DNA from 2 places in the Oceanobacillus phoenicis genome. Region 1 is predicted to be linked to the other one. Evidence: predicted binding sites of a transcription regulator. Region 1 holds the regulator's gene; the other holds the start of a gene.
The links. The regulator CtsR, encoded in region 1, represses protease genes until heat stress. The targets are predictions, from matches to a motif close to ATGGTCAATAAAGGTCAAACA.
Positions count from the first base shown of each region.

Region 2: the regulator CtsR is predicted to act here: its motif matches at 1,285-1,305, upstream of ABC346_RS18235 (ATP-dependent Clp protease ATP-binding subunit).

Region 1 covers NZ_JBDFME010000001.1:612,675-616,108, reverse strand. The annotation lists rRNA gene rrf (5S ribosomal RNA) at 271-386, shown strand; gene ABC346_RS03430 (MgtC/SapB family protein) at 597-1,295, shown strand; gene ABC346_RS03425 (CtsR family transcriptional regulator) at 1,497-1,964, shown strand; gene mcsA (protein-arginine kinase activator protein McsA) at 1,987-2,541, shown strand; gene mcsB (protein-arginine kinase McsB) at 2,538-3,434, shown strand, end outside.
Region 2 covers NZ_JBDFME010000001.1:3,613,782-3,617,215, reverse strand. The annotation lists gene ABC346_RS18245 (Na+/H+ antiporter family protein) at 1-321, shown strand, start outside; gene pdaA (delta-lactam-biosynthetic de-N-acetylase) at 377-1,162, shown strand; gene ABC346_RS18235 (ATP-dependent Clp protease ATP-binding subunit) at 1,426-3,434, shown strand, end outside.

The DNA.
Region 1 (3,434 bases):
GACAGGATCTGTACATCAACGTACAGACTGGACGTTCTCTGAATGAGATAAAGGAAATACAAAGAGTCGTTAGACGATTTGATATTGACTTATCGTAAGGAAGAGAAGGAAGTCTGCTAGTTGATAGAGACTGGAGCTAGAATAGAATGATGTCACGTTACTCTTATTTAGTTTTTAGGGTACAATCCTAAAAAAGTGTTGCATTTTGTCTAAGAAATGCATATAATATAACTTGTCCTTATTTTTTTTGGACTACATATTACACGAAAGTCTGGTAGCGATAGCGAAGAGGCCACACCTGTTCCCATGCCGAACACAGAAGTTAAGCTCTTCAGCGCCGATGGTAGTTGGGGCTTTGCCCCTGCAAGAGTAGGACGCCGCCAGGCAACGAAAAAGAGTTAAGCAGAGAGTGCTTAACTCTTTTTGTTATAATTAGATTCATATGTAATTAAACAATAGCATAATTATATACTTGGTTGAATCAATTTCATAATAAGATATTTTGAATGAAGTCTGAATGCTACACTGTTTAACATTGCAGACTAAAGTTTTTAGCAGGTTAACTTAGTTAATTAATAAAGAGGGGAGGTACGTGTATGACTTCCTTAATGGAACATTTAATGGGGGAAGACTTTTTAGTTATTGCTGGTAGGTTGTTTATTGCATTAATACTATCTGGTTTAATCGGATTTGAACGAGAAATTAATAACCATTCAGCAGGTTTTCGTACACATATATTAGTAGGTGTTGGATCTTGTCTAATGATGATATTATCACTATTTGGATTTTTAAGCTTTATGGAAATGCATGATAATGTTCAATTTGACCCTGCTCGTATTCCTTCTTATGTTATTAGCGGAATAGGGTTTTTAGGGGCGGGAACCATTATTGTTTATGGAGGGACGATACGTGGGCTTACTACAGCAGCATCCATTTGGACCGTAGCAGGTATTGGTTTGGTTATAGGGGCAGGAATGTATAGTGTCGCTATTGTAGCTACTCTAATTATCCTTGTTAGTTTAATCTTCCTTAATCAAATAGAAAATCTATTTCCGAAATATAAGTCTAGCTTCTTTTTAGAAATCATTGTAACTGATGGATTTCATCTGTCTACAGCTGTAGAAGTAATTGAAAAAAATCATTTCACCGTTAAACGAGTTGAGATTCAAACGCTAGAAGGTGGACAAAGAAAAATACATGTTTGGACAAATATAAGAAAAAATAAAGATTTAATGAATGTATTTGATGAAATTTCAAGTATGGGCTCTGTTCTAAATATATCTAAACTAAATTAACCTTATATCGTAAGTGATACTTGAAATAAAAAAGGTCTCTTACGATATAAGGTTTTTGTTTTGATTTTAGTATTATTTGTCTAAAATAAGATATGTAATCTATTTGCAACTTCATTTATTTCGCGTATAATAAAGATATAGTCAAAGATAGTCAAAGTCAAAGAAAGAATTGTCATCTTAATATGATATGAGGTGCAAATTATGAGCAATATATCTGACATAATCGAGCAATATTTAAAGCAAGTGTTACAGTCTCAAGGGAAAGATGTTATTGAAATTAAGCGAAGTGAGATTGCTGATCAATTTCAATGTGTACCTTCTCAAATTAATTATGTAATCAACACAAGATTTACAATAGAAAAAGGATATATTGTAGAGAGTAAACGTGGTGGGGGTGGATATATTCGAATTATGCGGATTCAGCATCAAAGTCAATCCGTTTTAATTGATGAGATTATCCAATTAATCGGTGATTCTATCCCACAGCGATCTGCAATCGATATTTTGGAAAGGTTACTGGAAGAAGATCTAATTACAGAGCGAGAAGCTAAACTAATGCTTTCTGCGATTGATAGAACGACGCTTGCGTTTCAATTACCTATACGAGATGAAATACGTGCTCGTATTTTAATATCTATGTTAACAACACTTAAGTATTTGAATAAATAATTCATGTAAGGGGGAATGATTTTTGGAATGCCAAGAATGTCATGAAAACCCAGCGACACTTCATTTTAAACATGTAATCAATGGAGAGGAACGAAAGTTAAGTCTTTGTGAAGCGTGTGCAAAGAAAAAAGGTTATGTTACTTTTCCTGAAGAAGGGTATTCCCTTCATGACCTACTAACTGGATTATTTAATGTAGAAACATTAAATATGAGTTCAACAAGTACGAATCAAATGAAGCAGTTAAAAGAAGTGACATGCTCTTCATGTGGAATGGCTTTTTCCGAATTTAAAAAAATTGGAAAGTTCGGTTGTGCTAATTGTTATTCTTCATTTGCACAAAAGGTTGAACCAATATTTCGTAGAGTTCATGCAGGTAACACAAAACATAATGGAAAAATTCCAAAACGAACAGGAACAAATCTACAAACTAGACGTCAGATTGAAATGTACAAACAAGAATTAAAAAACTTTATTGATGATGAAGAGTTTGAAAAAGCGGCGGAGTATAGAGATAAAATTAAGGAACTACAAGCAAAAACTTCTAAGAAAGATTTGAAAGAGGGTGATGATCAATGACATTAGATAAATTTATTGATCAAGCAATCAGCCCCTGGATGCGTGAGGAAGGACCAGATAAAGATATCGTAATGAGTAGTCGAATCAGACTTGCTAGAAATTTTGCTGATCAAACGTATCCTATATTAGCTAATGAAGAAAAACTAGTGGAGATTCAAGAATTTATTCGAGACGAATATGCAAATAAATCTTTTCAAACGTATAAAGATTTGCAGTATGTTCCTTTGACGGACTTATCACCGGTTGAAAAAAGTGTGTTAGTGGAAAAACATTTAATAAGCCCACACTTAATAAAACATTCCGATTATGCTGCTACATTAATTTCTGAGAATGAGCAAGTGTCCATAATGGTTAATGAGGAAGATCATCTTCGCATACAAGTATATTATCCAGGTCTTCAATTAAAAACTGCTTTAGAGCAATCATTTGCATTAGATGATTGGCTAGAAGAAAAAGTCGATTATGCATTTGATGAGACAAAAGGGTACCTAACAAGTTGCCCCACGAATGTTGGAACAGGAATGAGAGCTTCTGTAATGATGCACTTACCTGCGTTGGTACTAACTAAACAGATTAATCGTTTAATACCTGCGATTAGTCAATTTGGTCTCGTAGTTAGAGGCATTTATGGTGAGGGTAGCGAGGCACTCGGAAATATTTTTCAGGTGTCAAACCAAATCACGTTAGGGAAATCGGAACAAGATATTGTCGATGATTTAGAAAGTGTTGTTCATCAACTTATTGAGCATGAACGAATGGCACGTAATCATATACTAGAAAGAACAGGAACAAAATTAGAGGATCGCATTTTCCGTTCATACGGGACACTAGCATATAGTCGTATTATGGACTCCAAAGAAGCATCTAAATGTATTTCGGATGTTCGACTTGGA
Region 2 (3,434 bases), 3.0 Mb from region 1:
GCGTTAGTGCTATTAATTCTAGGATTGTTTATTACTATAGGCATTGGTACTTCTTTCGGTACTATTCCAATAATCGCAGCTTTATTTGTTCCGATTTGCATTGCTGCGGGCTTTTCACCAATGGCAACAGCCGCACTTGTTGGTACTGCTGGTGCTCTTGGAGATGCTGGATCACCGGCTTCGGATAGTACGTTAGGGCCAACTTCAGGCTTAAATGCAGATGGAAACCATAACCACATTTGGGATACATGTGTACCAACTTTCTTACATTATAATATTCCATTATTTATATTCGGATGGATAGCTGCGATGGTTCTATAATGCATAAAAAAATATGAAACAGGTTAAGGTAAGAAAAAACTTAGGTGGGGATTGTATGAAAAAAACAACATCTTTACTCGTTTTTCTTACCTTTTTTCTTGTACTATTACCATTAAACACCGTTCATGCTTATGGATGGGGCTATAGTAAAAATTCAAATCATGAAATACCGGATATTGGTTCATATCAAGCCTTATTAGATAAATATAATGCCTATTATGTCGATGACTCGGGAGAAAAAGTTTTATATTTAACGTTTGATAATGGATATGAAGAAGGATATACGGATGAAATTCTTGATGTTTTAAAGGAAGAGAATGTACCTGCAACTTTTTTTGTCACCGGTCATTATGTTAAAAGCACACCAGATTTAATCAATCGTATGGTGGATGAGGGACATATTATTGGAAATCACTCTTATCATCATCCTGATTTTACTATTATGAACAAACAAGCAATACAAAAAGAAGTAGAAGATTTGGAACGTGCAGTGGCCGAAATCAGTGATCAGAAAGAAATGATGTATTTGCGCCCACCAAGAGGAGTATTTAATGAAGATACATTAAAATGGGCAAATGAATTAGGATTAGTTCATATCTTTTGGTCACTTGCTTTTATTGACTGGAATACAGATGGTCAGAAAGGCTGGCAATATGCATATGATCAAATAATGGATCAAATACATCCTGGTGCGATTATTTTACTTCATGCTGTTTCCTCAGATAATGCAAAAGCATTGAAACAGGTAGTCAAAGATTTAAAGGCGGAAGGATATACGTTTAAAAGTCTAGATCATTTAATGTTAAAAAATCAATTACCACAAGGTTTTCCTATGTTCTAAAATGGGAATAGTAATACTGTAAAGGGAAAAGGAGCTGTTTCAACTACGGCTCCTTTTGTGTATTTCTTTATTAAATTATCAAAGGTCAAACTTTTTATAAAAAAATTTGACTAAAATACTTGAAAGTCAAAAAAGGTCAGAGTATAATGTAACTATAGTCAAAGATAGTCAAAGTCAAAAATGCTTGTGACATCGCATAGGCGAATGTCATATTATATCAATGTAATAGGCTATCTTCACTGTAATTAGAGGAGGAATGAGAAATGAAATGTCAAAATTGTGGTCAAAATGATGCAACAATTAATGCACAAATGCAGATGAATAATCAACGAATGGAAATTCATCTATGCCATGAATGTTTCCAAGATATTCAAGGAAATATGATGAACTCTGACTTTTTCTCTAATTCTCCATTCGGCAATATGGATCAAGCATTTGCCAATAACTTTTCACAAGGAAATAGTGGAAGTGCTACTGGTACACGCACCAAGCAAAAAGCGAATAAAGGCAATGGCCTCATTGATCAGTTAGCAAAAAATTTAACTGACCAAGCGAGATCTGGAAATGTAGATCCTGTCATTGGTAGAGATAAAGAAATTAAACGAGTTACGGAAACATTAAATAGAAGAAATAAAAATAACCCAGTTCTCATTGGTGAACCGGGTGTCGGTAAAACTGCAATTGCAGAAGGACTAGCAGTAAATATAGTAGAAGGTAATGTTCCTGCAAAATTAATGAATAAAGAAATTTATTTATTAGATGTAGCTTCATTAGTTGCCAATACTGGAGTTCGAGGTCAATTTGAAGAAAGAATGAAGAAGTTAATTGAAGAATTACAATCAAGAAAAGATGTGATCTTGTTCATTGACGAAATTCATTTAATCGTTGGAGCAGGAACAGCAGAAAGTTCACAAATGGATGTTGGTAACTTATTAAAACCAGCATTAGCGCGTGGAGATTTACAAATCATTGGTGCTACAACACTAAAAGAATATCGACAAATAGAAAAAGATGCTGCGCTAGAACGTCGACTACAACCAATTATGGTACACGAACCATCTTTTGAAGATGCAGTAACCATATTAGAAGGTATTAAAGAGCGCTATGAGAAATTCCACGAAGTTCGATATTCGGAAGATGTTATTCGTGCGTTTGTAAACTTATCAAGCAGATATATTCAAGACCGTCATTTGCCTGATAAAGCCATTGATTTAATGGATGAAGTAGGTTCAAGATTGAATTTATCTAATGCTCAGAAAGACTCTGATACTCTTCAACAACAACTTGATGAAATTATTAAGAAAAAACAAGAAGCTGCCGATGTAGAGGATTATGAAAAAGCAGCAAACTTAAGATATCAAGAAATTCAATTGCAAAAACAATTGGATAAAGTTGAAGAGGGCGAAAAAGTCTTAGACGTCGATATTAGTGATATCGAGTTAATTGTAGAAGAGAAGACTGGTATTCCAGTAACGAAAATGCAAAAAGATGAACAAGAAAAAATGAAAAACTTATCTGATCAACTAAGTCAGAAGGTGATTGGCCAAGACGAGGCTGTGCAAAAAGTAGCGAAAGCAATTCGCCGTAGTCGTGCAGGCTTAAAGGCTAAACAACGTCCAATCGGATCATTCTTATTTGTTGGACCTACAGGTGTTGGTAAAACAGAACTCACAAAAGTACTAGCAGAAGAACTATTCGGTTCTAGAGATGCGATGGTTAGACTGGACATGAGTGAGTATATGGAAAAACATGCCGTTTCTAAAATAATTGGTTCACCACCAGGCTATGTAGGACATGAAGAAGCTGGTCAACTTACCGAGCGAATCCGTCGTAACCCATACTCTATTCTATTGTTAGATGAGATTGAAAAAGCTCATCCAGATGTACAAAATATGTTCTTGCAGATTATGGAAGATGGTCAATTGACTGATTCTCAAGGTAGAAAAGTAAGTTTTAAAGATACAGTTATCATCATGACAAGTAACGCTGGTACTGGTGTAAAACAAGTTAATGTTGGTTTTAATCGTGAAGCACACGAATCTGTTTCTACACTAGAAAACTTAAGCGAATACTTTAAGCCAGAATTTCTAAATCGATTTGATGCTATTGTTAACTTCCATGAGTTAGCAGAAGAAGACTTACTACAAATTGTTGATTTGATGTTGTCTGAATTAGAAGAGACAATAAAAGAAAATAAAATGACAATAACAATCTCTGATAAAGCAAAACAGCAATTAGTTAAATTAGGATATGATACTCGTTTTGGGGCACG